Regions from separate parts of the Bacillus sp. NEB1478 genome, predicted to be linked through region 4. Evidence: riboswitches for the same ligand, from Rfam matches in the RefSeq annotation. Region 4 holds a riboswitch; each other region holds the start of a gene.
What was found. Region 4 has a riboswitch for S-adenosylmethionine ahead of mtnK (S-methyl-5-thioribose kinase). Riboswitches for the same ligand answer to the same signal wherever they lie in the genome.
Positions count from the first base shown of each region.

Region 1: it holds a riboswitch for S-adenosylmethionine, as region 4 does, so the genes downstream of both, RGB74_RS09170 (homocysteine synthase) here and mtnK (S-methyl-5-thioribose kinase) in region 4, are expected to answer to the same signal.
Region 2: it holds a riboswitch for S-adenosylmethionine, as region 4 does, so the genes downstream of both, metK (methionine adenosyltransferase) here and mtnK (S-methyl-5-thioribose kinase) in region 4, are expected to answer to the same signal.
Region 3: it holds a riboswitch for S-adenosylmethionine, as region 4 does, so the genes downstream of both, RGB74_RS04345 (methionine ABC transporter ATP-binding protein) here and mtnK (S-methyl-5-thioribose kinase) in region 4, are expected to answer to the same signal.

Region 1 covers NZ_CP134049.1:1,846,312-1,854,288, forward strand. Annotated here, with positions in the region: gene RGB74_RS09140 (GNAT family N-acetyltransferase) at 1-132, shown strand, start outside; partial or broken gene RGB74_RS09145 (DUF5662 family protein) at 223-594, shown strand; gene RGB74_RS09150 (sigma-70 family RNA polymerase sigma factor) at 1,036-1,974, opposite strand; gene RGB74_RS09155 (aminotransferase-like domain-containing protein) at 2,098-3,456, opposite strand; gene blaOXA (class D beta-lactamase) at 3,599-4,387, shown strand; gene RGB74_RS09165 (pentapeptide repeat-containing protein) at 4,572-5,222, shown strand; gene RGB74_RS09170 (homocysteine synthase) at 5,296-6,600, opposite strand; SAM riboswitch class I at 6,725-6,829, opposite strand; gene RGB74_RS09175 (sulfite exporter TauE/SafE family protein) at 6,873-7,787, opposite strand.
Region 2 covers NZ_CP134049.1:1,078,866-1,086,842, reverse strand. Annotated here, with positions in the region: gene RGB74_RS05210 (gamma carbonic anhydrase) at 422-940, shown strand; gene RGB74_RS05205 (VOC family protein) at 930-1,301, opposite strand; gene RGB74_RS05200 (spore coat associated protein CotJA) at 1,444-1,665, shown strand; gene RGB74_RS05195 (spore coat protein CotJB) at 1,707-1,934, shown strand; gene RGB74_RS05190 (manganese catalase family protein) at 1,953-2,522, shown strand; gene RGB74_RS05185 (phosphatase PAP2 family protein) at 2,643-3,194, shown strand; gene metK (methionine adenosyltransferase) at 3,365-4,570, opposite strand; SAM riboswitch class I at 4,730-4,857, opposite strand; gene pckA (phosphoenolpyruvate carboxykinase (ATP)) at 5,133-6,716, shown strand; gene RGB74_RS05170 (MFS transporter) at 6,850-7,977, shown strand, end outside.
Region 3 covers NZ_CP134049.1:914,502-922,478, reverse strand. Annotated here, with positions in the region: gene RGB74_RS04350 (methionine ABC transporter permease) at 1-120, opposite strand, end outside; gene RGB74_RS04345 (methionine ABC transporter ATP-binding protein) at 113-1,138, opposite strand; SAM riboswitch class I at 1,224-1,342, opposite strand; gene RGB74_RS04340 (hypothetical protein) at 1,420-1,764, opposite strand; gene RGB74_RS04335 (anti-sigma-I factor RsgI family protein) at 1,885-3,048, opposite strand; gene sigI (RNA polymerase sigma-I factor) at 3,134-3,889, opposite strand; gene RGB74_RS04325 (thioredoxin family protein) at 4,353-4,694, opposite strand; gene RGB74_RS04320 (toprim domain-containing protein) at 4,874-5,221, opposite strand; partial or broken gene RGB74_RS04315 (KGG domain-containing protein) at 5,498-5,743, shown strand; gene RGB74_RS04310 (YusG family protein) at 6,035-6,274, opposite strand; gene gcvH (glycine cleavage system protein GcvH) at 6,339-6,725, opposite strand; gene RGB74_RS04300 (arsenate reductase family protein) at 6,797-7,156, opposite strand; gene RGB74_RS04295 (acyl-CoA dehydrogenase family protein) at 7,345-7,977, opposite strand, start outside.
Region 4 covers NZ_CP134049.1:2,441,920-2,449,896, forward strand. Annotated here, with positions in the region: gene RGB74_RS12105 (pyridoxal phosphate-dependent aminotransferase) at 1-739, opposite strand, end outside; gene RGB74_RS12110 (carbon-nitrogen family hydrolase) at 849-1,631, shown strand; SAM riboswitch class I at 1,745-1,916, shown strand; gene mtnK (S-methyl-5-thioribose kinase) at 2,000-3,217, shown strand; gene mtnA (S-methyl-5-thioribose-1-phosphate isomerase) at 3,221-4,279, shown strand; gene RGB74_RS12125 (sugar ABC transporter substrate-binding protein) at 4,276-5,403, shown strand; gene RGB74_RS12130 (sugar ABC transporter ATP-binding protein) at 5,400-6,908, shown strand; gene RGB74_RS12135 (ABC transporter permease) at 6,889-7,917, shown strand; gene RGB74_RS12140 (EAL domain-containing protein) at 7,944-7,977, opposite strand, start outside.

The DNA.
Region 1 (7,977 bases), 600 kb from region 4:
GAAAAATGCGGGTTCAACTATCAATTTGAAAAAAAGGTGAAGCTCGATCGTCTAAATGGAAAAGAAGTAACAAATCTATATTATTCTGTTACAAAATCCGAATATGAAGAATTAGCTAAAAAGAAATTATAATTAATTTTATCAGTCAGGGGTGATGTTTGTGTTTAATGCTTGGTTGAGAAATTTTCTATACATCCTTGACCATAAACTACTCATGATTTATCGAAGTTTTCGCCAAAAGAATTCTTTCCGTATACTAAAAAATTTTTCTCTGATAAACAACTAACGATAGATGATGAAATGAAATTGAAATATGCTTGGCTACACCATCAACATAAGAATAAACATCATTGGGAATATTGGGTTGTTGATCCGGTTTCTAAACAAGCGTTGCCAATGCCTAGAAAATATCTTATTGAAATGGTATGTGATTGGCGATCGTTTTCAAGGGAATGGGGAAGAAAAGTAAAAGAATCTAACTTTAATCCCTCAGATAGGATAGTGCTGCACCCTGATACAAAAAAAGAATTGGAAATAATCATGATGAAAACAAATGAAATTCGTCTCAAAGAAACAAATAAATTGCTGATATAAAAATGATTTTTATAAATGTTAAACAAAGAAAAAAGACGCCTTGAAGGACGTCTTTTTGTGCGTATTGCGGCGAGAGACAGCACTCCACATAGTGCTTTGCCAAAAGGCGTGTCAAACTCGTCTTATGCAAATTAGCTCATCGCTGAATTAGTATACCACTTAATTTATTAAAAGAGAAGTAGAAATCTTAAGATTCATTATGATCCAATAGAGATTATTACGGGTCATTTTTATGTTGGATATCGGGTAATTTCACGTACCGTGGAATTAATGGAAATAACGTGGATAAATTGGTCGTTATCGCGGAATTATCGAAAATAACGTGGATATTTGGACTTTACCGTGGAATTAAATAAAATTAATAGCTTCAAAAGAGTAAAAACAACATAAAAAAACGACTCAAAGAGTTTCATTAATCTTTTGAGTCGTCTTCTGCCAAACTCAGTCCCAATATACAGGTGGTTTTACTAACTGTGCCTTTATTCCAAGCTCTTCAGCAGCGGCTAGAATGAATTCTTTTCTGAAAAAATAGCTTTTATGGTTAACGATTTTTCCATTTTCAACTTCTTGCATTTGTATGTCATGTATTTCAGGGCCGCTGTCACCAGTAGTTAACACAATGATCACTGGTTTACCCCAGAGTATCATTTCTTGAGCTGTGTAGCCTGGCAAACCAAATCTTAATGAACCATTCCGCATCTCTTCTTTAGAGAATTCCTGGAAACCAAAGAAAGCTTCATTTTGTGCTTGTTCACTAAATAAATCTAACATACGTTTTAAGTCTCCATTATTAAAAGCTTCTAAGTATGCTTGGATGGTTGTGTTATGGCTTTTTGTTGTTGCTTTCGTTTTGGATTTTGAAAAATCCAATGAAGCAATTTTTCTTCTTGCTCTTTGTACAGATGAATAAACACCCCCTGGAGTGCTTTGTACTATTCCCGCTACTTCTTCTGCACTGAATTGGAAAATATCTAATAGTAGAAATGCAGCTGTTTGCTTAGGTGTCAGATTTGCTTCTAAAGATGTAAGTATTTCTTCTATTAATAGTTGGTCTGAAAAATCAGCATTTGCTTCGGGTACTTCATCTAAAGTTCCTACTTCACGTTTGAGCTTTCTGCAATGATCCAGCCAAGTATTTGTTGCAACTCTGAATAGGTAGCTCTTTTTGTCGGTAATATCACTCCAGCGGTGGGGAAGCAGACCGAAAGACTTTATCATTGTTTCTTGATAAAGATCTTCACCATCCCAAGGGGAACCAGTAACATATTTGCAATAATTCCACAGGTCGGTTGAATAAACTGATACGATTTCTTCAAATTCATTCCTTAGTTTTCGAGTGTCACTCACTAAATCTTTGTTCAAATAACTCGTTTGTTCCATATATATACCTCCTAATGTTCTTACACTAAAAAGACGTTTGGATATAGAAAAATTATACGGTCTTTATCAAATAATTTAACTATCATTTTAATCACGCAAATAAGTTCTCAAGTTTACTTGTATTTATATAAAACTAATTTTTTTCGCTAAGAGTTCCTGTATGCCTTCACCGATTTTCTTAACACCTATGCTGATTTGATAATCTTCTACCTGTGACACACTGAGCCGAATTCTATTTTCCGTTCGATACGGAGGGAGATACATATTCGTAGCATCTTGAACAAGAACATTATTTTTCTTTAGATGGCAGGCAAGATGTGCAGCTTTCATTCTTTCTGGCAGTTTGATAGTTGAATAGAAACCGGATTCTCCTCCTGAAAAGGATGTACCTTTAGCCAAGTGATCCAGATAGGCTTGTTTTAAAATAGTTCCTTTCTTTTTGTATTGTTTTCTTAACTTTTGAATATGAGTATAGTACATTCCGCTTTCTAAATAGATTTCCAATGCGCCCTGTGTTAAAACGGGTGTGTGGACATCAGCTGCAAATTTTGCCTTTGTGAAGCTTTCGACCATCGAATCCGGCAAAACAGCAGTTCCAAGCCTTAATCCCGGAAGAAGGACTTTGGAGAAGCTTTTCGTATAGATAACCCTGCCAGAAGGATCGTATGCAAACATCGGATCTGCCTTTCTTCTTGTATCTAAATCCCCCATATAATCATCCTCAATAATATACACGTTATACTTTTGTGCTAATTCTACTATTCTCTTTTTCTCGTCATTAGAATAACTGTAGCCGGTCGGGTTCTGGAATCTCGAGACCGTGTAAAAGAATTTGATGTCTCTGTTTCTGAATATCTCTTCCAAAAGAGCTAGGTCGATTCCTCGATCTGTCACTTCTACGCCAATATATTTTAATCTTTTAGACAAAATAGAATCAATAAAACTAAAATGGGTGGGCTGTTCAACACAAATTTCTTCTTTCCCGTTTGGAAAAGGAAGAGAGGCAAGGAGATCTAGAGCTTGTTGAGAGCCTGTTACAACAGCAATTCTTCCTGGAGGAGCAAAAACTTGAAGGTCTTGCAGCTGTTTGGAAAGCTGATGGCGTAATGTGGTTAAACCCAGAGGCTCAGAATATTGAAACATTTTTTCTTTATAAAGCTCGATAGCCTGATTCATACAATGCTGATAATCACGGTACGGCATTTTGCTGCTGTCAGGTCCAGCAGATGAAAAATCAATAAGATCAGATAGGAGTCCATTAACTTTGGATGAAGTTCCAACATGAAAATAACCGCTCTTTGGAACAGTGTATATTCTGTGTTCTTTTTCTAGCTCTGCATAAGCTTTAATAATTGAATTGATGCTGCACCTAAGTTCTTTTGACATTACTCGGACAGAGGGGAGTTTCCCGCCGGGTAATATTCGTCCATCCTCAAATCTTCTTTCGATTTCCTTTTTGATTTCTTCATATTTCGTAAGCATATTTTGTTCGCTCCTTTATTTCTGTATGGGTACAGACCTGAAAAACGAAGCTTTAAGTAATTTATGATGCTGCTTATAGTATAAGGTAACAAAAGCGAGTATTGCATAATGAGATATTCCTATTAAAAAAGGAGGATGAAAGATGAAGATTTTAAGAATAGCAGCACTACTATTATTTACGTTTGTTTTGATTTTTTCTGGGACAGGTGTATCAGACGCCAAGCAGCAAACAAAGGATTTAGAGATTGAAGGGCTTTTTAAAGGTAAAGAAGGCACAATGGTACTGAAAAATCTTAAAAATAACAAGACATACGTATATAACGCAAATAGAAGTAAAGAAAGACTTACGCCGGAATCTACGTATAAAGTACCGAATGCATTAATCGGTCTGCAAACAAATGCTGTTAGAGATGAATATGAAGTGAAGAGATGGGATGGAGTGGTAAGAGATTTTGAAACATGGAACCGCGATCATTCATTAGCCTCTGCGATGAGAGAGTCCGCCATTTGGTTTTATCAAGATATGGCAAGGGACATCGGAGAAACAAACATGCAAGATTACGTAAATAAAATAGAATATGGCAATAAAGATATATCCGGAGGTATTGATGCATTCTGGCTGGACAGTTCGCTTAAGATTTCTGCTGTTGAACAAATGAGATTTATGGAAAGGCTTGTAAAGGAAAAGCTGCCATTTGAAGAAAAACATCAAAAAACAGTGAAGAGAATGATGATTCAGGATGATAAGGATAGCTATGTCCTGCACGGGAAAACCGGAACAAGATTGTCCGATTTCGGGCTTGGATGGTATATCGGATTTGTTGAGACGAAAAAAGAAACATGGGTCTTTGCGGTAAATATTGATGGAAGCGGAACTGAAGCTAAAAATATTGCCATTGAGACGTTAAAAAAACAACATGTTATAAAATAAAGATGTGAATCAAACGAATAAACAATAACTCTTTTAGTGGTTGTTTATTTTGGAGGAATAATATAAATGATGTCGAACAAGTTCTCATAAGGTGTATTTATATTATTAAACGAAAACTATATTTAACAAAAGGTATTACCGTGTATCTAAATTCGATTTTAAAAAATTCAAGGTGGAGAGGGGCATGAAATTGAAAAACAAAATAAGAGCGATTAACAAACCAGATCTCCCTTTTCATTTAGATATACTTGAGATTGATAAGGTTATGGATGGGTCTTCGTACGAAATGGGAAAGCTTGAATCAACAAATGGTACTATGAATGCCAAGAACGTTCGTTTCAGTGAAGTTCACATAAAAGGTGTTAACTTTGGAGAGGGACAATTGCCCTTTTCAACATGGCTTGATGTCATCTTTGAAAAATGTGATCTATCAAATGTGAAATTAAAGGGTGCACGATTTAACCGTGTCGAGTTTAGAGAGTGCAAACTGGTTGGTGTGGATTTTGATGAAGCGATTATGCGAGATGTTCAATTTATTGACTGTCCGGCCCCGTATTCCTTGTTTAATTTGACAGATCTTGGAGATGTTCGATTTGATGATTGTTTGCTAAAAGAAGCTAATTTTATTGAGGCAACATTCGACAATGTACAATTTGGAGCTTCAGCCATTCAAGAAGTACAGTTCTCTGACACATCATTAAGAAATGTAGATCTTAGCCAATGTCAATTTACATTTATACATGTAAAGGAAGATGATCTGAGAGGCGCTATCATTTCACCTGAACAGGCAATTACTTTAATTGAAGTGTTTGGATTAGAAGTGAAGCACGATTAAGAAGTGATTAGTCCTGTGCAAACAAAAAAGCTGACTCGAAATGTTGACGAGCCAGCTTTTCTATTTTTTATTGTTACACACCACTTGGTGAAGGTTGAATTACTTTTAATGCGTTTTCGAGATCGTAAATTAGATCATCGACCGTTTCTATGCCGATTGAAAGTCTGATTAATTCAGGGACAACACCTGATTTTCGCTGTTCTTCTTCGGTTAACTGCTGATGTGTAGTACTAGCAGGATGGATGATTAATGATTTTGAATCTCCAACATTAGCAAGGTGTGAGAAGATACTGACACTTTCAATCAGTTTTCTTCCTTCTTCAACCCCGCCTTTTACACCGAATGTGAGAATAGCACCCGCTCCTTTCGGCAAATATTTATTAGAGAGATCATGGTAGGGGCTGTCTTCAAGACCCGGATAGTTTACCCAGTCAACAGAAGGATGATCTTTTAGGAATTTCGCTACTTTTAACGTATTTTCAACATGTCTTTCCATGCGAAGTGATAATGTTTCTAACCCTTGAATAAACAAGAATGAGTTAAATGGGGAAATCGCCGAACCGAGATCTCGCAGAAGCTGAACGCGAGCTTTCAGAATATAAGCGAGCGGACCAAACGCCTCTGTATATACGATTCCTTGATAACTAGGATCTGGTTCTGTTAAGCCCGGGAATTTTTCATTATTCCAGTCAAACTTACCAGAATCTATAATAACACCGCCAATGGATGTTCCGTGACCCCCTATGAATTTTGTTGCTGAATGAACAACGACGTCAGCACCATGTTCAATAGGTCGGCACAAATACGGGGTTGCAAATGTGTTATCTACGATAAGGGGAAGTCCTGCTTCGTGTGCAATATCAGCAATAGCTTGGATATCAGCTACATCAATTTTAGGGTTACCAATCGTTTCAATGTAGACTGCTTTTGTTTTGTCAGTAATCGCATCTCGGAAAGATTGAATATTATCGATATCAGCAAATTTTGTTTGAACCCCAAGCTTAGGAAGAGTAATCGCAAAAAGATTATAAGTTCCTCCGTATAAGGAAGTGGAGGAAACAATCTCATCACCAGAACCCGCAATATTTAAGATTGAATACGTAATGGCTGCCTGACCTGAAGAAACTGCAAGTGCTCCAATACCGCCTTCTAATTTTGCGATGGTTTGCTCAAATGCGTCTTGTGTGGGGTTCATAAGGCGTGTATAAATATTACCAAATTCTTTTAATCCAAATAGATTAGCAGCATGTTCTGTATTATCAAACTGATAAGATGCTGTTTGATAGATCGGCACTGCCCTCGAATTTGTTGATGGATCTACTTTTTGCCCCTCATGTAATGAAATCGTCTCGAAACCATACTCTCTTTTCTCGCTCATACCAAATCTCTCCTTCTCCATTTGTTTTTATCATGAAATGACATGATTTCAATTTTCAAATTACTTAGAGCCAACAAAAAGGACCTCTTCCAAAAGAAGAGGTCCGTAATACATAAGAATCGGGCTCTCATCTTTCAGAACAAAAGTAGTTCTGCTGAAATTAGCACCATGCATGTCTGCTGGTTGCTGGGCTTCATAGGGTCAGTCCCTCCGCCTCTCTGGATAAGAAAAATATGAAAATTGATTTAAATATCATCTTACATACCTCATACTCAATAGTCAACAGAATTTTTTAAAAAATTTGTTTTTTTGTTTTGAGCCCTTGTTTCTTCCTTGCCTTTTTTGATTGATAGGAAGATCCCGCCTATCCAACTTACAATTAGAACAGTATATAGCGTATAGGAAGACTCAGGTGAGACATGGAATGTATTCAGCAGTACTTTTAAGTTTGTTAAAATAATGAACCCTCCAACAAATACACCTAGTATGTGTGAGGGAATGATTCTAACAAGCCATGCTGCAATTGGAGCAGCAATTAATCCTCCGATCATAAGTGACACAACCCAAATCCATTGCACTTGAGCCCAGCCTAATGAGATGAAAAACCCGATTGAGGCTGAAACCGCTACTGCAAATTCACTCGTGTCTACAGAACCGATCACTTTTCGCGTTGTCATTCCATCTTTTGTCATCAGGACCGGGGTTGTTACAGGACCCCAGCCGCCTCCACCTGTCGCATCTAAAAATCCTGCAAGAAGTCCTAGCGGTACCAATTGTTTTTTTGTGAAGGGTTTGTTTTCTGGCTGATTTTGTTTCTTATTTTGTTTAAAAAGAAATCGGTAAAGAATATAAACCCCTAATGTGATTAGAAATATGGAAATGTAGGGTTTAATTAATTCACCAGGTATGCTGCTTAAGAAGCATGCACCGAGAAAGGCACCTATTGAACCCGGTATAATGAGTCGATAAACGATTTGACGGTCAACGTTTCCGAATTTAATATGGGATACACCCGATGCAGCAGTTGTGACTACTTCTGCTAAGTGAACGGAAGCTGATGCTGCCGCAGGAGCAATCCCGAACACTAATAACAATGTGGTGGATGTAACGCCATAAGCCATTCCTAAGGCTCCATCAATTAATTGTGCAATAAGTCCGATAAGCGCTAAAACTATTAACTTTTTCATGATCTCCTCCTTGAAAAACAAAAAAGGCTCTCAACGGTTTCGTTAAGAGCCTTCGGTTTTCCGATCAGCATTTGGTTTTAATTTTAATTATTACTATATGATTTATCGGGATAACATGTCAACGATTCATATGATTTTATTTTGAAAAGAAAGAATAATTAAAAAAAGGTCTTGATATCATGTGAATATG
Region 2 (7,977 bases), 1.4 Mb from region 4:
CTTTCCGCGGGGCAGGCGGTGAGCCACATTCGTAACGTTTCACTTTTAAGTGTCTCACCTGTCTAGCTACAGCGGTTAGCCCCTCGAGGTCAAAAGGTTAATGGTCCTTAAGGCAAAAAGCGCCTTCTTAGCCCCTTTCCCTTTTGCTTGTCGGGGCTGACCAAACCGCTTCCGCTTTTCGGACTGCCCGCCTGTCCCGGCAGGACAAGGAAAGCTCCGGCAGCAAGACATCGCACGAAGAAAATTGAATTTTATTTTCGAGGAGTCTCCCACCTTACACTACAACCAACTATTCAAAGAAGACATTAAAAAAGATTTAATAGCAACAATCTTTTAGAAAAGAGCATTTAAATTTCCATATAAAAAAAACGGAATAATTTGCTACACTATAGTTAACTAAAAGATAACAGGAAGTGAAACTATGATTTATCCTTATCAAGATAAAAAACCGAAAATTTCTGAAACTGCTTTTATTGCAGATTATGTAACGATAACCGGTGATGTTCAAATCGGTGAGTGCTCCTCGATTTGGTTCAACACATCGATTCGGGGAGATGTTTCCCCAACAATCATAGGAAAGTATGTTAACGTGCAAGATAATTCTGTTTTACATCAAAGCCCTAACAGGACCCTTCATATTAAAGATGGTGTAACAATTGGTCATAGTGTCATCCTTCACAGCTGTACGATTGAAGAGAACGCACTGATCGGAATGGGTTCTTTAGTACTTGATGGTGCACAAATCGGCAAAGGTGCTTTTATAGGGGCTGGCAGTCTTGTTCCTCCTGGAAAAGTCATCCCGCCAAACACATTAGCATTCGGAAGACCAGCAAAAGTAGTTCGTGAATTAAATGATGATGATATTAAAGATATGGATCGTATTCGCCGTGAATATTACGAAAAAGGGCAATACTATAAGTCTCTTCAACCTAAGCGTTGAATTCAATTAGATTACCGTCAGGGTCACTTACATAAACTTGATGCCAATCTGTCTTGTTTATTTCTTTATTGAGGTAAGGAATTTTATGATGGTCAAGAATTTGCAATAATTTCTCCATATCTTTTACTCGGACAGCAAAATGCCCGTCCCTGCTATCAATTTGAGTTGTGTTCCTTCGAGCTTTCCCATCAGGATATTGAATCAAATGCAATTGAGTATTCCCAATATCATACCAAACGCCCGGAAAATCAAACTGAGGGCGTTTTTTATTTTGTTTAAATCCTAAAATACCCTCGTAAAAATATAAAGATTCCTTCAAATTTGTCACTAAAACGGAGACATGATGGATCCCTTCATACATAAGTCGTTCACCTCATTTTTTTAGAATGATTTGCCCATTATTTTACCATAGTCAATAAGAAATTGAGATGATTAAGTCATGATAACCTGTTCATTAGGAATAGAATGGTTTAGAGACTCTTTTGAAAGGTGGTTTTATTTTGATGAATCGGAATTCTAGCACAAAATCATACGTCCCATACCACAGCCCTTTCGATCCTTGCCCACCGATTGGAGAAAAATTTTACTCAACTCCTCCTAATTTATATATGGGATTCCAACCTTATGACCTGCCGCAGTTTTCTCCAAAAGAAGCTTTAAAGAAAGGCACTCTCTGGCCTGCATTTTATGATTATTACGAAAATCCTTATGCAAGAAGGAGGTAATAACTTTGCAGCAAACATTGCCTGAAGAGTTTTATCAGTGGATGGAAGAACTTCAAGCGGTTGACTTCGTTCTTGTAGAACTAACCTTGTATTTAGACACACATCCTCAAGATTCAAATGCAGTACAACAATTTAACCAATATGCCCAGCAAAGAAAAAAGATAAAACGAGCAATCGAATCCAAATATGGTCCACTTCAGCAATACGGAAACAGCTATTCTGGAATGCCTTGGAACTGGAACAGCGGACCATGGCCTTGGCAGATATAAAATAGGAGGTATTCATAGATGTGGATCTACGAAAAAAAGCTTCAGTATCCAGTAAAAGTATCTACATGCAATCCTACACTTGCCAAATATTTAATTGAACAATATGGAGGTGCTGATGGAGAATTGGCGGCAGCGTTAAGATACTTAAATCAAAGGTACTCCATTCCCGACAAAGTAATCGGACTGCTGACGGATATTGGTACAGAAGAATTTGCACATCTTGAGATGATAGCTACAATGATTTATAAGCTGACAAAGGATGCTACTCCGGAACAGTTAAAGAATGCCGGAATTGATGCCCATTACGCCAATCACGATAGCGCTATTTTTTATCATAATGCAGCAGGTGTTCCGTTTACTGCGAGTTACATAGCAGCAAAAGGAGATCCAATCGCTGATTTGTATGAAGACATAGCTGCTGAAGAAAAGGCACGTGCAACCTATCAATGGATTATCAACCTGTCAGATGATACTGATTTAAATGATTCACTCCGTTTTTTAAGAGAAAGGGAAATTATTCACTCTCAGCGTTTTAGGGAAGCGGTAGAAATTTTAAAAGAAGAAAGAGACCGAAAAATTTTCTTTTAAAGGAAGTTACTATGAAGGCAGTATTTCAATTTTTTATAAATATTTACAATCCATTAATCTCCTCCTAACATTTAGCAACTATGATTATAGTAGCTACAATGAATAGGAGGGATTTTTAGTATGATAAAAGTTATGGGTTGGCTTTATGAAAAAGAATGCACAATTTTCCGTCAAATAAATGGTAGATCACACAACTACTCGTTAGACCGATTTTTTCATGTATGGACACATCTAGGCGGTGCGGCTTTTACCATTTCGACTACTCTTTTTCTTTTAATCGTTCTTCCTGATCCATTAAAATCTTGGGGATTCGTTTGTTTACTTTCATTAATCCTCAGTCACATACCTGTATCGATCGTCAAAAAAATATATCCGCGCAAACGGCCTTACTTATCGCTCCCAGATACAATCACTGGAGATAATCCATTAAAAGATCACTCGTTTCCTTCAGGTCACACTACTGCCATCTTCTCTATAGTGACGCCTTTAATCGTATTAGACCCTTTTATCGGCGTGTTTTTATTAGTTGGAGCTCTATTAGTAGCAATATCCCGTATGTATTTGGGATTGCATTATCCTACTGATGTCATTGCAGGTATGATTTTAGGGATAAGTTCAAGTTTTCTTTCCTTTTTCTTAGTAAATGAAGTTATACTGCCTTATTTTAATTAAAAAATGGATTATCCGCTTTTAATGAAGGATTGAAATTTAATAATTCCACTGTTAATCCGAATATTTCCACGTAATTTTGATTAATTCCACATTAAGTGCCAATAAATCCACATTTGGTCAAAATAAACTAAAAAAGCAGACACTCAGTTTGAGGTCTGCTTTTTGTATTATTAGATATTCGCTTGATTTTTAAGTTCTTCTGCTTTATCAGTTTGCTCCCAAGGAAGCGCGATGTCAGTACGTCCGAAGTGACCGTAAGCAGCTGTTTGCTTGTAGATTGGACGGCGAAGATCAAGCATTTTAATGATTCCTGCTGGACGAAGGTCAAAGTTGTTACGAACAAGCTCAACAAGAACTTCTTCAGATACTTTACCTGTTTCAAAAGTGTTAACAGCGATCGATACAGGTTGTGCAACACCGATTGCATAAGCAAGCTGAACTTCAACTTTGTCTGCCAGACCTGAAGCTACGATGTTTTTTGCAACGTAACGTGCAGCATAAGCAGCAGAGCGGTCAACTTTTGTAGCATCCTTACCAGAGAATGCACCGCCACCGTGACGAGCGTAGCCTCCGTAAGTATCAACGATGATTTTACGTCCTGTAAGACCAGCATCACCTTGTGGTCCGCCGATTACGAAACGGCCAGTCGGATTGATGAAATACTTCGTGTTCTCATCAATTAATTCAGCTGGAACTACTGGTAAAATAACTTTTTCTTTAACATCTTTTTGGATTTCTTCCAGTGTGTTTTCAGGATGGTGCTGAGTTGAAATAACGATTGTATCAATACGAACCGGTTTGTCGTTTTCATCGTATTCAACCGTTACTTGTGTTTTACCATCAGGACGTAAGTAAGGAATTTCTTCACTCTTACGTACTTCAGTTAAACGGCGAGAAAGCTTGTGCGCTAATGAGATTGGAAGAGGCATAAGCTCTTCAGTCTCGTTACAAGCAAAGCCGAACATTAACCCTTGGTCACCAGCACCAATTGCTTCGATCTCAGCATCTGTCATTGAACCTTCGCGTGCTTCAAGTGCTTGGTCTACACCCATAGCGATATCAGCAGATTGCTCATCGATAGACGTTAGAACTGCACATGTTTCAGAGTCAAAGCCGTATTTCGCACGATCATAACCGATTTCTTTAATCGTTTCACGTACGACTTTCGGAATGTCAACATATGTTGAAGTTGTGATTTCACCAGCAACAAGCACTAGACCTGTTGTAACTGAAGTTTCACAAGCTACACGAGCATTTGGATCATTTGCTAGGATTTCATCTAAGATGGCATCTGAAATTTGGTCACAAATTTTATCTGGATGCCCTTCTGTTACGGATTCAGATGTAAATAAACGACGACTTACTTTTTTGGACAATTGAATATCCTCCCTTTATCTACTTTCAATGATACGGTACTTTATTCTTATCTATTTGCATATTTTATGTTCTTCGCCTGTAAAATGGCATAAAAAAAGCCCTTCCCTGTTTGACGAATTCAATCACGAGGAAAAGGTTTAAATACATATGCCTTCAACCTCTTATTTTCCAAGGTATTACACCTTGCAGGTTAGCACCTTTTCATTCTTAAGGATGATGATCATCCACCGAAATGTCGGTTGCTGGGTTTCATAGGGCCTGTCCCTCCACCTACTCAGAATAAGAGTAGCCGTTCTCGAAATATGATAGCGTAATGATCTTAACCTGTCAATAGAAACTGGCTTTAAAACTGTATATTCCATATTATATAGAAAGAAGTGAAAAATTAAACAATTGGAACCGCATTCAATATTATGATGATTCGTACATTTTTCACAATTAATTATGAGTATGAAGAACTTTTTTGGAACGCTTTCATAAAATAGTATACATTATTTAAGTTAATGTGTTATACTAATTTTCGAATATATCACTCTAGAATAAAGGATGGTACTGTCTGATATGAATACATTGGAATTTACGACAACTTTAAATGAACTTGTGACTCGTCAAACGACTCACCAGAATTTACCTGTCCCGGTACTAGTTGAAAAATCGTTAAACCGTAATGAAGGCATTCTTACATCTACAGGTGCGCTTCGAGCAACTACTGGTAAATATACAGGACGGTCACCAGAAGACAAATTTATCGTTGAAGACGCCTCCGTGAAAGATCTAATTGATTGGGGAAAAGTAAATAAGCCTTTCTCACCCGAAAATTTCGATAAATTGTATAAAAAAGTACTTCAATACTTAGGCAGCAAAGAAGAGTTATTTTCATTTAAAGGATTCGCAGGTGCAGACAAAGAATACCGTCTTCCTATTCAAGTAGTTAATGAATACGCATGGCATAACTTATTTGCACATCAGATGTTCGTACGTCCTAACGAAAGCGAATTAGCTGGACACGAATCAGAATTCACAGTGGTTTCAGCACCTGGATTTCTAGCTAATCCTGCAGAAGATGGAACGAACTCTGAAACGTTTATTATTATATCATTTGAAAAACGCATCGTATTAATCGGTGGAACAGAATATGCTGGCGAAATCAAAAAGTCCATCTTCTCTGTTATGAACTTCTTGCTTCCTGAGAGAGGAATTCTATCCATGCATTGTTCTGCAAACGTTGGAAATGAAGGCGATGTGGCATTATTCTTTGGTCTTTCAGGAACTGGGAAAACAACATTATCGGCAGATCCTAACCGCAGACTAATTGGTGATGATGAGCATGGATGGGCGAATACTGGTGTTTTCAATATCGAAGGCGGATGTTATGCAAAAACAATCGATCTTTCATATGAAAAAGAGCCGCAAATCTGGAATGCAATCCGATTTGGAAGCGTTTTAGAGAATGTGATGATTGATGAGAATTCGCGAATCGCCGACTATAAAGATTCAACTTTAACTGAAAACACACGTGCTGCATACCCTGTAGACGCAATTCCAAATGTTATCCAGCCAAGTGTAGCTGGACATCCAAATACGATTGTATTCTTAACAGCTGATGCGTTTGGCGTATTGCCTCCAATCAGTAAGTTAACGAAAGAACAAGCGATGTATCATTTCCTTTCTGGATACACAAGTAAACTTGCAGGAACAGAAAGAGGAGTTACTTCACCGCAAGCTACTTTCTCAACATGTTTTGGAGCTCCATTCTTGCCGCTGCCAGCAACGGTTTATGCAGAAATGCTTGGTAAGAAAATCGACCAGCACAACGTTCAAGTATACCTTGTCAACACTGGATGGTCTGGCGGGGAATACGGTGTCGGAAAGCGTATGAACCTTGGCTATACGCGTGCAATGGTGCAAGCTGCGCTTGAAGGTGAACTTACATCTGTTGAAACTGTTGTAGATCCGGTATTCGGACTGCACATCCCAACTCATTGTCCTGGTGTACCCGATCAAGTTCTTCAACCGAAGAAAACATGGGAAAACCAAGATCAATACGACGTAAAAGCAAAAGAATTAGCAGCAAAGTTCAAAGCAAACTTTGAAAAATTTAAAGCTGTCTCGCCTGAAATTATGAACGCTGGTCCACTTTCATAATCTAATATCTAACTAACCTCCCATCTTAAACGGGAGGTTTTTTGGTATTTTTTAGAAAAATCAGTTGCAAAGTGACATCTATGTCAATTATAATAATGACATGGATGTCACTTTATAATTAGGAGCTGATTTTGTGGAACAAACATCAGAAAAACTGTTAAAAAGCAGACCTTATCAATTTTTAATATCTGCTCAATTAATTTCCAATCTCGGTGATTGGCTTTCCATTCTGGCTGTGTTCACCCTTGTTGGACTTAAATGGGAAGCTTCACCACTTCAAGTCTCATTTATCATGTTGTCATTAGCTTTACCAATGACGATTCTAGGACCAATATCTGGAGTATTTGCAGACCGGTGGGAAAGAAAGTACATTATGATTGTTGCAGATGCAGCTCGAAGCGTTATTATTTTTGGTCTCGTATTTGCAACAGAGCTTTGGCACATATATGCACTATTATTTGGTCTAGGGTTTTTTTCGACTGTTTTTAATCCTGCAAAAAATGGAAAATTAAAAGAAATTGTTCCGGATCATCACATGCAGCAGGCTGCTTCCATAAGCTCCGTAATTGAAAGCGGCACAAAAATTATCGGTCCTGCCTTGAGCGGTTTTCTTCTTACTTTATGGAGTTTCAATATTATTTTCATACTAGATGCTATTACATTCCTCCTCTCAGCACTTCTTTTACTTAACATTCCAGCAAATACATCAAGAACAATTAAAAATGAAGCGACAACTGAGAAAACAGAAAAGAACTTTATCAAAGAATTGCTCGAAGGGTTTACATTTATTAAAAGTCTCCCAATGATTTTTTATGGAACAATTTTAATGGCCATTACTATGTTTGTGATTCAAATGTCAGATTCACAGTTTGTTACTCTATTTAGAGAACTTGAAGGATCCTCTCCGAAAGTACTCGGTATTGTTATGACAGCATCTGGAGCTGGGTTCTTAGTTAGTGGACTCATCTTGAGTAAGTACGAAATTAAAAAAGCAATAAACGCAATGTCTGCAGGTATTTTTGTATTAGGATTAGGATTTTTAAGTCTTGCCCTCTTCACAGATATAGATCTATCTGCACCAATGATCTGGGCGCCTGCTGTCACTTTCTTAGCATGTATTGGGGCGGGTTTGGTTTTTATTCCGTTTCAATCAAATGTTATGAAAGAAACCCCTTCCGAAATGAGTGGACGAACACTTGGTACTATTGGAAGTGTCATGATGCTGGCTTCTCTAATTGGCCCGCTTGCTGGTGGAATCCTT
Region 3 (7,977 bases), 1.5 Mb from region 4:
TCCCAGGGCAAGACCTAAGATAAATGTAACGATTACTGATATTGCCGACATGTATAATGTTTCATTTGTCGCCTGAATGACTGCATCCCATTGAACATTCGGGAACCAAATACTAAGCATTATGAATCACCTCAACCTCAACCTGCACACTGTCCAAAAATTTCATCGCTTTTTCTAGGGCAGAGTCACTGCCTTTAATTTGAATAAACAGCGTCCCATACGGACCATTTTGTGTCTGCGAAATTTTCCCTTGAAGGATATTAACATCTACCTCATAATTTCGAATCAATTCTGTAATGAGCGGCTGCCCAGTACGACCTCCGACAAAAGTGAGCTGAATGATCTTGCCTTCAGGGAATCCATCAATAAATTGTTTAATTGTATCAACAGTTTCTTCAGGTTCTGTCACTTGTTTAACAAAGTCTTTGGTAATGTTTTGAGCAGGGTTTTTAAATACGCTCAATACATCTCCTTCTTCAACAACTTTACCGGTTTCCATTACGGCTACGCGGTGACATATTTTTCGGATAACATGCATTTCATGTGTAATCAGTACAATTGTTAAACCAAGTTTTTTATTGATCTCTACTAAGAGATCGAGGATGCTGTCCGTCGTTTTCGGGTCAAGTGCGGAAGTTGCTTCATCGCACAATAATACTTTTGGCTGATTCGCCAGAGCTCTTGCTATACCAACACGCTGCTTTTGACCGCCGCTAAGCTGGGAGGGATAAGATCCGCCTCTGCCTTCTAAACCGACAAGATTAATGAGTTCCTCTACTCGTTTGTTAATCTCAGCCTTTTTTACACCTGCAATTTCTAAAGGAAAAGCGATATTTTCCCGAACCGTTCTTGACCAAAGCAAGTTAAAGTGCTGAAAGATCATGCTGATTTCTTGCCTGGCTTCTCTTAACTGTTTTGAAGAAAGCTCAGACATGTTTTTTCCACCGATTGAAACTGAACCGCTCGTTGGTCTTTCCAGCATGTTCAGTATGCGGATCAGCGTACTCTTTCCAGCACCGCTATATCCGATAATCCCGTATATTTCTCCTTGATTTATTGTTAAATCTACCGTATCAACAGCCTTTACTTCACCATCTTTGGTTTGAAAGACTTTACGGACTGATCGTAAGTTAATCAAAATACCTAACCTCATTTCCTAAATAAAAAATAAAAAAATGCCTTCTGCTTCAATATGAGCAGAAAGGCATAATATATGCGCATTCTCCTCATCTCCCAAGACAAATAATGTCCTGCAGGAATTGGCACCTTTCTAGCTGACAATAAGCCAACTAGCGGTTGCCGGGTTTCATAGGGCCAGTCCCTCCACCACTCGTGATAAGTTAAAGCGTTGCGTTATTAAGTTAAAGCGAAACATTTTAAAGTCGATGTGAAGAATAATAACATCGTTGTCGATAGGTGTCAAACTTTTTTCGCATTTTTGAACATTAGCCCACTAGATATTTGTTCCCAGTGAGAACTTAGATAAAAAATCGCTTCCCATTTAAGCCGCTGTCTTAACGTCCCTTGAAACTCGACCATTTCTTGCCGCAAGAGGGTAGTCAGTTTCATCTTTCCTTCTAACATCAAAATCAGATAGTTTGGATTTCCTTTAAAAATGACAATTCGGTTGCTGTTGCCTTCTTTGTAACCTATCTTAAGCGTTGTATCATCATACATTTCGAAGTTCGGCTTAACCGGAATGTTATACAAAAGCAGATATGGACTTCTGGCAATCTGTTCTTCAAAAAAGTGTACATCCAACATAAAGATCCCCCCGAATTGATTGTTACTTTTTCTTGTTCGTGAGGAATGATGGTATACCTTTATAAAGCTTTCGACAGCTCTAAAGAATCGTTTTTGGAATTACGACAGGTTTAACCATTTTTAGTGATTATGTCTGCTTTTCCCTGTTTCGCTGCCATTATGACCGTTGCTATTTTTGCTTTGCTCATTGCTTCTTCCGTTCCCGTTCCTGCCATTATGATGGGAATCAGGGTTCGTTTTAATTTGTTCAGAATAATTTTGCTTTCGATTTTCTTGATGTTTATTGTTTGATTCATTGCTATTTTGACTTCTGTTATTGTTTTTGTAATCTGGCTTTCCGTAATTTTTTTCACGGACAGGACTATTATTATTACGGTTCTTTGACTCTGTATGCAGTTTATTATGTTTGTTCGGTTTTACAATGTATTCTTTAGATTCATGATTCCGTTGTTGTGCAGGTCGATCTGTATGATTGTTCGATTTATCAGGATCAGGTGTATGCATCTGCTTAGGATGTGGAATCACCTTTATGTCTTTAGACGAAACAGCTGCTTTCTTTTGAAGATCTTGAATGTTAGCTTCTTTAATAATCTTTTCTTGGATAGGCACCTGTTGTTTATTGGCTTTTTGAAAAGCAGTCAGTTTACCTGAGGATACACCAAGCTGCGCAGCCTTTTTACGTGTATCACGGTTTGTCTCCGTTACCGTTATTGCCACGGGGTACTTAATGACAGCTTGTTTCACTATTGAATTAACCGCTTGATCGAGCTCTGCTTCCGTTTTACCGTTTCCTTTTTCACTTGAAACGGTTGTAATCAGCATTGAATGATCTGACTTCATATATCCTTCCGCTTCATAAGCGTTTATAAGCTGGTTGGCAAACACTTGGAATGAAGGATGTTCATCAATCGACAAGTGATGCTTTTTTATTAATTGTTTAGCTTCTTTATTAAAAGCGGAAAGTTCAACAACCTTCATTTCGTCATTCACACCAACCTCTAAGCTAGGATTGATATCAAAGCTTACGTAAGCTGCTGCAGCAGACTGGCTGCCAATGGGAATAATGCCAGATAAAAAAACAAAAGCCACTAAGACGGCTACAGATAAAGATAGTGAAGGCAACGCAAAAAGACTTCTCTTTTTGAAAGAAAAATAAGAAGTCTGGTATTCCTTCCCTACGAGAGGACGTTTTCCTTTAGGTATTTTCACCGTAACAAACGTACCATCCTTCATAAGCAAAGTTGCTTTTTTATTGTTTATTTCTATAACAATGCCGCTTTTCAATGATATCCCCCCGCACGTAGCAGGATCAGTAGGAAATTGCAGGTAAGAGAATGCTTCTCTTACCTCACAATTATATTACTTCACCTTAAGGCTGAATGTAAGATTTCAGCGCTTGGAAATCGCCCAAGTATATTAATGATACTGCTATTATATACTTTCGATTTCTCTCTATCGTTTTTCGACTACAGGATACCATATTTAATAAATCTTTTATCGGTAATTGTTTCTTTTCTTTCAAGAATGCGGCAAGTTCTTCATTTTCTGCCAGTAGACGTGCGATTTCTTTAGCGTTTTCGCGTGCATCAACGTGTTTAGGACAGTGTTTGCTTAATACTTTAAAGTTTAAGCCAAACGTTTTTAACATCTTTTGGTATTCTTCAATTTCATATACACGATTCTCTACTTGGAGCTGATCTTCAAAATGATCCATAGCTGCTTTTTGTTCAGCATAGCTCTCTTCTAAACGGCCTTCTTCGTCTTCTTCATCAGGCTGAAGAAAAATCAATCGGTTTTGACGAACTTCTTTACGGATATAATCGATTACACGGCGTCTGATTACCATATCGGCAAACGATAGAAAACGGCTTCCTTGCCCTTCTTGATACTGATCGATTGCTTCATTAAAGGCAAAAAGACCTACACTAAACTCGTCCATTGTTCGATCTATATATTGACTGCACACTTTTGAAGTTACTTTTTTAATAAATGGTTGATAGTCATCTATAAGTTCGTTTCTTAATTTTTCATCTTCTCGTTGCTGGATCGTTAATACCTTGTCTTCTATGCTTGTTAGTTTATTCTTTGCTAAAGGAAATACAGCGTTTAAATTTAATGATGTCATGATTATCAATCACCTCTGTTAATAAATTGCTTACCGGTTATTTTTAAAATCAGTTATTTTTTTGTTTTAAACAAATCATTCTTATTTACCACATTTACACTGGGAGCAAACATCAATCAAGCTCTCCTAATCATTTATACCATGACTTTTGACATTTGTAGGATACAGTTCTATAACAATATTACAGCCACCGTAACATTTGTGACTTTCTTGTTAAATTACTGAATTTGCAAAAATAACAGATAATTCTTCTTTATTTACCAAAAAACCTATTCTAATAAGGCTTGTACGCCATTATCCGACATAAAAAACACACTCCTTTTTATTACATAGAAGTGTGTCAGCGACATTTAATTACCATATTTTGTTTTGAGAAAAACCCCCGAAAAAAGGACTTTTCATTAGAACTAGAATGTTGTTTACTCATTATGGGGCTTAAACCACATTTTTTTTAATAAAAAATTTACTTTCTAATGATTTCAGTCATCGTTTTATATAAATCTCCAGCGGATTGAAGTGCATAAATACGTTTTATCACAATTCCCCTTGATAGTACCAGCAGACAAGGTACGCTTGTAATTCCATATTTTTCAGCGAGCTCAGGCATGCTGTTAATATTACATACCCCTGATTGAATAGAGTCACTGCTGTCAGATTGGCCTTCAATCGTTGCCAATGCTACCTCAAACATTCTTTTCCCTACTTTGCATGTACCGCATAACGGAGTTTCTAGATAGAGAAAAAAGGGTTCCTTACGAGATAATTCTATTGTTGAATTCCAGTTATTTCGTGTGATTTCATTCATATTCATAAACTCCATACTATTTGTAATGAGATTTTGTGCTATTAGGATATCATGAAATCATGAATTTCCGCTTAAAAAAAGCTTTGACAATGGTTTCTATGTAAAAAGTCAAAAACCTCCTTTACCCGCTCACCAGGAAAAACTGATGATTACAAAGGGGGAAAAGAGGCTGTTTTTGATTATCCTAAACAATTTTTATGAATATTAAAATGAGCACCGACTAATACCTTTGCTAAATACACCAGTGGGGTTTTTGCTACTTCTCTGTACATTTTATGAATATATAAATGCTCAGCATTCGGCAGCTCGCGTTGAAGCAGCTTTCTTAATTTAAGACCAGCATCATCAGCATCCACTAAGATGTAAACATCTCTATCTTCTATAGCTATTGCAAGTTCCTCTAGTTTGCTAAGACCTAATGTTCCATTTGTACAAATAATCTCTACGGGTTCATCTAAAATCGTAGCGATCTTATCTTTGTCAGATTTGCCTTCTACAATGATTACTTTATTCATGCTTCCATTCATTACGCATCTCTCCTATACATTGAAGCACTGTTAAATGAATGCATCGATTAAATATTATATTTGCTTTATTTTATTAAAATCCTGCAAGAGATGTTCTTTAATAACATTCCCCTTTTTAGTTATTTCCTACCCTATTTTTGTTGCAGCCGCTATTTTAATGACTATTCTCTCAAAAACATTGAAAAGTGTTTATAACGTAAGGATTCAGGTTAAATGTTGAATATTGTGATTCTTAAAGTAGATAGTGATTCATCATAATTAAAAAGGAGCGATACAATGGCTGGCAATGCTGAAAAGATGAGCCGTGAAGAAGCTGGAAGATTAGGCGGTCTTAAAACCGCACGTTCGAAAGGAAAAGCATTCTTTAAAGAAATTGGAAAAAAAGGCGGTAAATCTACATCGCAAACTCATAATACCGGGTTCTACCAAGAGATAGGAAAAAAGGGCGGTATTTCTACATCAGATTCTCATGATAAAGAATTTTATCAGCAGATCGGTAAAAAAGGTGGGCTTGCATCGTCTTTGAAAGAATAAAGTAGCCGGCGAGCAGTTGTCGGATTTTGTTTGAAAATATCGATTCGTGGTTATCTGCAAATTAACGTGGGATTATTGTATTTAACGTGGATATAATTCGATTTTACGTGGAAATAAATTGAATAACCGTGGAAATATTGAAAATCACAACCGGTAAAAATGATATTTAAGTGGATTGGCGTTACTTGATTCAGGTGTACGTGAAAATAACAAAAAAACAGAGCAAAAAGTGCAGGATCTGTACTTTTTTGCTCTGCTTCCTATCAATTTTATAATAAATCAGCACCAGCCTTTGTCACACTCATCAACATATTTTGATGGATTAGGAATCTCTGCTGGTTTCTCACTTTTATAAATTTTTTCTTGATCGACTTCAAATCCTTCAGCCATCTCATACATGTTACCTTGGTTTGTAAAATGTATTTGGCCGATTTTGTCTTTTTCAAGATACAGCGACATGGAACCGCCTTTCATTTTGCCAAACACTCTTGATGTCACATCAATTTTGTTTTTGTTCATCAAAAAATCCCTCCAAAAAAGAATTTAGCAATATGCCTATTCTTTCCTGAAGAGATTTATTTCATTAGTCTTCTTTAATCAGTTCTTCATATTGTTCAGATGTCATTAAGTTATCAAGCTCAGAGGAATCTGAAAGTTCAACGACAACCATCCATGCTTTTTCATATGGAGATTCGTTTACAAGCTCTGGGCTGTCATCTAGATCAGCGTTTACTTCTACAACTTTTCCAGAAACAGGAGCATATAGCTCAGAAACTGTTTTAACAGATTCTACACTTCCAAACGGCTCGTCTGCTTTAAGTTCATCTCCAACTTCAGGGAGTTCAACGAATACGATGTCACCAAGTTCATCTTGTGCAAATGCAGTAATACCGATACGAACTTTGTTTCCTTCTTCTGATTTTGTCCATTCGTGCTCTTCTGAATAGCGTAACTCTTTAGGAAATTCCATGTGTTATCCCTCCAGCTTTTCTTTTTGTTTATAGTAACTACAATAAATAAATATCATAGTCAGTAACAAATTTACTTTTTCCAAGCCTCTTCATATTGCTCTTCTTTAAAGCCAATTGTAACCATTTTTCCGTCTGTTGCGATTGGTCTTTTGATCAGCATACCATCGGATGCCAGGATCTCAAGCAATTCTTCGTCTGTTGCTGTTTTCATCTTGTCTTTCATACCTAATTCCCGATATTTCAATCCACTCGTATTAAAGAATTTTTTGATTTCCAACCCGCTTGTTTCTACAAGGCTTTTTAGTTCTTCCTTGGAAGGAGGGTTGTCCACAATATGTACAGGTTCAAAGGCTACTTCATTTTGTTTTAGCCATTTTTTTGCTTTTTGACAAGTAGAGCATTTCGGATATTCATAAACCTTCAGTAGCATTATATCACCCCTTTTCATAGTACCACAAACATGAATTTTTACTAAATAAAAATGGACAGAAATGACTCATTCATTCATTGCCTTTATATGTGCTTTTTAATCAAAGATGATTGCAAAAAAAGGCCCTCTTACAAATGCAAGAGGGAAAGATAGAATTTTGAAGGTTAGCGTAAAATAATTGAATTAATTTAAACGGTGTAGCGTTCTTCTTCCAGAAGTACAGCGGCGATCTCCCGCTTCTTCTTAATAACATTAACTGGCGTGTAGCGTGTCAGTTTTTTTAATGCAGAAAGCATCATACGCAGCATATCGCCTTCCTCCGCAGCGATAATCGTTTCCTTCGCATGTGCTTCAATGCGATTAAATGCTTCCTGACAATAAACTTCAGTGTAAAGTAGTTTCTGCTTTGCCTTTTCCAAACCTGATTTTCCGATTGCCTTTTCTGTACGCAATAGTACAGATTCCATATTGTAAAGCTCGCTGATGATATCAGCCAGGTTTGATAACACTTCTTGCTCAGCTTCAAGCTTTGGACCAAACTTTTGAACAGCGAGTCCTGCTGTCATTAAGAAAATCTTTTTCGCCATCGATACGAGGTACTTTTCTTGCTCAAGCGCCTCAGTACCTACTTCAACAGGCATAAGCATCATCAATTCCTGCTGAAGCGCCGTTGCTTTTTGAATAAGCGGCAACTCATTTTTCATTGCTTTTTTTACAAGTGTACCCGGAACAAGCAAGCGGTTGATCTCATTTGTTCCTTCAAAAATACGATTGATACGGGAATCGCGATATGCTCCTTCAATTTCATATTCTGACATAAA
Region 4 (7,977 bases):
CAGCCATATTGTATGTTTTAGATAATGTATATATTTCGATTCCTACATCCTTTGCACCATCAGCCTGAAGGAAACTTACTGGCTTTTGCCCGTCATATCCGATCGCACCATACGCAAAATCGTGGCAAACTAAAATATCGTGGTCTTTAGCGATCTTCACAGTTTCATCAAAAAATTCTTTTGTAGCAACACCTGCAGTCGGGTTGTTCGGATAGTTTAAAAACATGAGTTTCGCTTCATTCAGCACGCTTTCATCCAAGCTCTTATAGTCAGGAAGAAATTCATTTTCTTTTTTGAGTGGCATCGTTTCCATTCTTGCTCCTGCCATTGCAATGCCTGACCAGTAATCCGGGTAGCCTGGGTCAGGAACAAGTGCAACTTCATCAGCGTTCAAATAGCATTGAGAAAGTTCAACAAGTCCGACTTTGCCTCCAAAAAGAACAGCTACTTCTTTATCAGGGTCGAGATCAACATCATATTCCCGTTTATAAAAATCAACAGCGGCCTGCTTTAAAAACGGGTAGCCGCGAAAAGGGGAATACTTGTGATAACCCGAATGATCTGCCCCTTCTTTTAGTGCGTCAACAATATGATTTGGTGTAGGCAGATCTGGATTACCTTGTCCAAGATTGATAACATCATAACCTTGATCCACATAATCCGTTACTTTTTTTACGAGCTTAGCAAAAAATTGTTCCGGCAGCTTTCCCAAAACCTCTGCCTGTTCAAAACGTTTCACAGAATCACTTCCAGTCTAATTTGAATGTTCTTGAAATTCTAATGAGTTATGTTATACGCTTAAGGAAATTCTGTAAAGACTTTTTTTTACCATGGAGGGTTGTTATTCAATGAAAATTGCATGCATACAAGTGGATGTTCAATTTGGCAAACCGCAATTAAACTATGAACATATTGAAAAAAAGATACGTGAGACAGTACACCTTTATAAGCCAGATACAATTGTTCTTCCTGAGCTATGGGATACCGGTTATGATTTAACCAGATTAGATGTAATCAGCGATGATAACGGCGAAAAAGCCAAGAAGTTATTAAGCTCTCTTGCAAAAGAGTTTGCGGTCAACATAATTGGCGGCTCTGTTGCCATGAGAAACGAGCAATCCGTTTACAATACAATGATGAGCTTTAACCGAAATGGAGAGCATATTGGAACTTATTCAAAAGCCCACCTCATTACACTGATGGATGAAGAAAAATACATTTCAGCAGGAGATGCAACTGGTTTATTCAAGGTGGATGGCATTCTTTCGGCAGGGGTTATCTGCTACGATATCCGCTTTCCTGAATGGATTCGCAAACCTTTTTTAAATGGGGCAAAAGTACTTTTCGTTCCTGCACAATGGCCGATCCAGAGAGAGATTCATTGGCGGGCTTTGCTCATCGCGCGAGCCATTGAAAACCAATGTTATGTCATTGCTTGCAACCGTATAGGAAGTGATCCGAATAATACCTTTGCCGGGCAGTCGATGATTATAGATCCATGGGGTGAGATCGTTGCGGAAGCTTCAAAAACAGAGGAAGAAATTTTAGTTGCAGACCTTTCATCAACGCTCGTTGATGAAGTTCGCACAAAGGTTCCAGCATTAAATGACCGTCGTGTGGATTTGTATTAATTCGTAATCTTTTCCCAAAAATGTGGTTGACAACCTTTTATTATCGATGTAGTATAACGATTATGAATTGTGCGAATATTATTTCGCCTTGTACTTTTAATTGAATAACAGGTCTCTTATCAAGAGCAGGTGGAGGGATATGGCCCGATGAAACCCAGCAACCGACCGTAATTCCATTGTGAAATGGGGCGCCCGCAATTTAGGGGGAGCCGCTGAATGAATGAATTAAAGCGTATGGCACGGTGCTAATTCCAGCAGAACATTTTTGTTTTGCTAAGATAAGAGGCACGGGACTATACCTTTCCGAGCCTCTTTTCTTATATAGAAAAGGGGCTTTTTATATTTCAATATATAAGGGGGAAACGGAAATGAGTATCCAATTGGAGCGATCATACGAACCGTTAACTGAATTAAACGTGATAGAAGTCATTCGTGATTTAAATTATTTTCTACCTGAACACGAAAACGAATTAGTAGTAAATGAAATTGGCGATGGAAACTTAAATCTCGTGTTTCATATTAAACATCCTTCCACAAAAAAATCATTGATCGTAAAACAGGCATTGCCTTATGCAAAGGTTGTAGGAGAAAGCTGGCCTCTTACATTGGACAGAGCACGAATAGAAAGTGACGCTTTACGGGCAAAAGGTGAATCGGTTCCCCATCTTGTTCCTCAGGTGTATCACACAGATAGAACTCTAGCAGTGACTGTAATGGAGGATTTGTCCGACCATACGATATTAAGAAAAGCATTGATTGAAGGAAACACCTATTCGCAGCTAGCTGAAGATATCGGAACGTTTACAGCAAACACAGCATTTTATTCCAGTGATTTTTATCTTCATCCTTTTAAGAAAAAAGAACAAGTTGCTAAATTTATCAACCCCGAGCTTTGTAAGATCACAGAAGATCTCGTGTTTACAGATCCTTTCTTCGACCATGACACGAACGATTTTCCTAATGAACTTTCTACCAATGTCAAAAAGCTATGGAATGATAATGAACTTTTAAGAAACGTATCACAATTACGCTACTCTTTTTTAACCCGATCTGAAGTTCTGCTGCACGGTGATCTTCATACAGGCAGTATTTTTGTAACAGCAGATTCTACAAAAATTATCGATCCTGAATTTGCTTTCTACGGACCTGCCGGATTTGATTTAGGCCATTTTTTGGCAAATTTGGCACTGAACTATCTTTCACAAAACGCACATGCAAAAGAACCTTTTAACCGTGAAGCATTGCAAAATTATTTACTCGAAACGATTCAAAAAACTTGGGATACGTATGAAAAGACTTTCTCGGATTTATGGCATGAAAAAGCGGAAGGTCCCTTTTCAAAAACGAGTGGAGTATTAAAAGATTTCATTCGGCAAACATTCCAGGACAGTATAGGTTTTGCAGGATGCGAAATAATCAGACGGACGATCGGTCTTGCTCATGTAGCTGACTTAGACTCTATCGAAAACAAAGAAGTAGAACTGTTTTACAAAAAGAAAGCACTGGAGCTTGGCAGTCAGCTCATTAAGAAACGATCAAATTTCACATCGATTACTCAACTAACAGATTGGATCAGAGGTGCATAAGGAATGACAGTCACAGATAAATGGGTGGCTTCGGTTCGCTATCGAGGCAACCACCTCCTTTTATTAGATCAACAGCAGCTTCCACACAACACGGTTTACTTAAACGTAACCAGAATCGAGCATGTATGGGAAGCTATTTCAAAACTAAAAGTCCGCGGTGCCCCAGCAATTGGAATTGCGGCTGCATTCGGACTCACTCTTTGGAGTAATGCAGAAAAAGAAACGAACTTGAGTTTATTTTTAGAAAAACTGATTAAGCAGCGTGATTATCTTGCCTCTTCCCGTCCTACAGCTGTTAACCTTTTCTGGGCGATTGACCGTGTTACTTCTTCCGCTCAAAGTGCCCTATCTGTCGAGGACGCAAAAATACGAATCGAGCAGGAAGCCAAAAATATTCAAACAGAAGATGAAAATACATGCCGCAAGATCGGTGAATACGCACTATCTCTACTTCAGGACGGAGATTCAGTAATGACGATTTGCAATGCAGGTGCCATCGCAACAAGTAAGTACGGGACAGCACTTGCACCCTTTCATCTTGCAAAGGAAAAAGGATGGAATCTCAGTGTATATGCAAATGAAACGCGACCCGTCCTGCAAGGATCCCGGTTAACCGCTTGGGAACTTCAATCTAATGATATAGACGTGACTCTGATCACGGACAACATGGCAGCCCATACGCTGAAAACGAAGAATATTAAGGCTGTAATTGTAGGATGTGACCGTGTTGCCGCTAATGGAGATACTGCCAATAAAATCGGAACGTTCGGACTTGCGTTACAAGCTAAAGCGCTTAATATCCCTTTTTACGTCGCCTGCCCCCTCTCCACTTTAGATTTGGAAACAAAAAGCGGTGAAGAAATCCCGATCGAGGAGCGGCCAGAAGAAGAAGTCACTCACCTAAACGGTATCCGTATTGCACCAGAAGGAATCAAGGTTTTTAATCCGGCATTTGACGTCACTCCTGCTGATTACATATCAGCGATCATTACGGAAAAAGGTATCGTCGAAGGAAACTATATTCAGTCCCTATCAAAACTTAAGGAGGAGGAAACCAATTGAAATCATGGAAAGCACTGTCTGCCGGAATCGTGACTGCCTCTCTTCTTCTTACTGGCTGCACGAGTGAACAAGACGCAGTCGCTCAAAAAACAGAGACGAGAACGGTTAGCGCAGAGAAACCCACAAACAAATCAAAGGATGTATCATCCAAAGAAATTCCATCTCAGCTTCAGAAACCATTAAAGATTGCTTCTATTAATCAATTTTCAATCGGCACCTTCTCTTCTCAATACGTGAGCGGTGTTAAGAAACAAGTAGAAGAGTTCGGTGGTTCCGTTCAAGTATATAATGCGGACAACGATTTATCTAAAATGGCTGCGTATGTGGAAACCGCCATCAATCAACAAGTTGATGGAATCTTGATCGATCATGGCCGTGCCGATGCCATAGCTCCTAGTGTTAAAAAAGCAGTGGCAAAAGGAATTCCTGTTGTAGCTTTCGACAGTGATATTAACATCCCTGGAGTAACTGTCATCGATCAGGATGACTATAGCCTCGCTTGGAACTCACTGCGTACAATGGCTCAAGACTTAAATGGCAAGGGAAAGATTGTATATGTTTGGGTTGGTGGCTTTACGCCAATGGAACGGAGAAATGTGATGTATGAAGCATTTAAGAAGCGCTATCCAAATATTAAGGAAATCGCACGCTTTGGAAATGCAAGTCAGAATACAGCATTAGACACTCAATCACAAATGGAAGCTCTGTTACAAAAATATCCGAACAAAGGAGATATCGATGCTGTTTTTGCTCCATGGGATGAGTTTGCCAAAGGAGCGACAAGAGCTATTCAGCAGGCCGGTCGGAACGAAATAAAAGTATATGGCATCGACCTTAGCGATGAAGATCTTCAGCTGATGCAAGCTGACGGCAGCCCTTGGAAAGCAACCGCTGCCACAGACCCTGCTGATGTCGGAAAGATGCAGGTTCGTTTTCTTTATCAAAAAGTTGCAGGTGAAGAAACGCCGCAAGTATACAGTGTCCAGCCGCATTTAGTTAAAAAAGAGACACTTCCCGCTTCAAAAGTATCGATGAGCGAGATGGGCAAATACGTAGAGAGCTGGGGCAAATCTGATGTAGCGAAGTCCACTTGGATGAAAACATTAAAAGAGGCGAGTAAATGATGAGTGAACTTCATTTAAGTAAAATCACAAAATCATTCGGTGATCAGAACGTGTTAAAAGGAGTGGATTTCACTGTCAAAAGCGGCGAGGTCCATGCTCTCCTAGGAGCGAACGGTGCTGGCAAAAGTACGCTTATGAAAATTCTTTCCGGAGACTATGAAAAAAATGAAGGTACGATATTCTTAGACGGAATACAACAAAACTTTCAATCTCCTATTGATGCGAAAGAAGCCGGCATTGAAATGGTCGTACAGGAAGTGGATACAGCTCTCGTCTCTTCTTTAAGCGTTGCTGAAAACATAATGATGAACGCCATTATTAATGGCCCCTCCTTTTTTTCATGGAGACAGCGGAACAAAAAAGCTTCTGCACTTCTGCAGCGAGTCGGTCTGAAACTGGACCCTGCTATATCCGTCTCTCAATGTACTTTAGCGGAAAAACAATTAATATTAATTGCAAAAGCTCTGTCGCGTGACCTGTCTTTTATTATTCTTGACGAACCGACTGCTCCATTAAGTTTAAGAGAAGCCGAACGTTTATTTGATGTTCTGCGCGGGCTACAGCGTGACGGAGTTGGAATTATTTATATTTCTCACCGGCTACCGGAAGTGCTGGAACTCTCCAATCAAGTGACTGTTTTAAAAGATGGATACGTCTCTCTGCATAAAGAAACGGATTTATGCCAGAAGGAAGAAATCATATCTGCAATGCTCGGAAACGTCCTAGAAGAAATTTCAAACAAAGATGAGGCAAGAAACCATGGAGACACCATTTTTGAAGTAAAAGATTTCAGAGTTCCCTCTACAGGTGAAAGCGTTTCATTATCTGTAAAACAAGGAGAGGTCGTGGGAGTAGCAGGTCTTGTAGGTGCAGGCAAGACTGAGACCGCTAGAGCGCTCTTTGGAGCCGACCGTTCAATAGATCCTGTTTACGTTCATAACAAAAAATTAAGGTTAACGAGTACTGCAAAAGCAATTTCTGCAGGTATTTCTTTTATCCCAGAAGAGCGGAGAAAAGAAGGAATTTTAGTAGACTTTAATGTGATAGAAAACTTGACTCTCCCTGTTTTAAAACAGTTTACGAAATTCGGGCTCATTCAAAAAAAGAAAGAAAAAACTGAAGCTGAAAAGTGGATAAAAACGCTTGGAATCAAGACTCAATCCTCTTCTTCCCGCCTGAATCATCTAAGCGGCGGAAATCAGCAAAAAGCTTCTATCGGTAAATGGCTATTAAATGATGGTGAGATTTTTATTTTTGATGAGCCAACAAAAGGAATCGACGTCGGCGCTAAGCAAGATGTGTTTCAATGTATTCAAAATCTTGCTTTAAAAGGCAAAGGTATTCTTTATTTTACGAGTGAGATCAGTGAACTCCTTGCATTTTGTGATCGGATCCTCATAATGTTCGATGGAAAAATAGCCGGTGAACTAAGCAAAGAAGATGCAACAACAGATAAAATTATGTATTACGCGACAGGAGGTCACTATGGCACAGTACGTTCATGAAGAATCAGTTAAAAATACGAAACTGCCTTTTACTGATAAACTATTTCCTTTTTTATACCGTTATGGAACATTGCTCGTTATTTTATTAACGGTGATAACATTTAGTCTCATCAACGATAAGTTTTTGAGTTATCATAACTTCACAGATATATTACGCTCCATCTCCATTATCACCTTGCTTGCGATCGGGGTGACGATTTCACTCATCGTCGGCGGCTTTGATCTGTCTGTAGGCTCGACAGCAAGTCTTGCTACGGTTACAAGTGCTGCCGCTCTTGTTCTTTACCGTCAAGAAACGATTGTTGCCATTTTAATCCCGATCATAATCGGACTGCTCGTAGGATTATTAAATTCATTTTTCGTTGTGAAAGTACGATTGCCTGATCTTCTTGCCACACTTGCGGTGATGTACATTATTAATGGTCTGCACCTGACATTTACGAAGGGATTTTCCATCTATAACAATATGCCGTTAGCTGAAGGAGGAACTGCACCTGGTGTATTTCTGCCGTCATTCCTGTTTATAGGACAAGGTGAGATTTTCTCGGTTCCCTTCCCTGTTATCATTATGCTTGTGGCGGTTATTGTGGTTCATTTCATTTTGCAGCAAACGCGTTTTGGAAGACTTCTATATATTACTGGCGGAAATGAAGAAGCTGCGCGCCTTTCAGGTGTTCGTGTAAAGCGTTATAAAATGTATGCTTATCTTTTATCCTCCTTTTTCGCGACGCTTGCTGGTATCCTGCTAGCAGCCAGAATCGGAACCGGCCAAGTTTCGGCAGGTGCTCCCTTGTTGATGGACGGTGTTGCTGCTGCCTTTATCGGTTATTCTGTTTTTGGTGCCGGCAAGCCAAATGTGATCGGTACATTTGTTGGTGCCGTTTTGATCGGAATTTTGTTAAATGGTCTTACGATGCTGAATGTGCCGTATTACGCTCAAGATATTGTGAAAGGTTCTATTTTAATAGGAGCTCTCGCTTTTATGTACTACGAAAAGAAAAACGCTTAGGATAAAAAAAACAGCCCCTCCCTTAATCAGGATAGGCTGTTTTTTATGATGGAAGAAAAT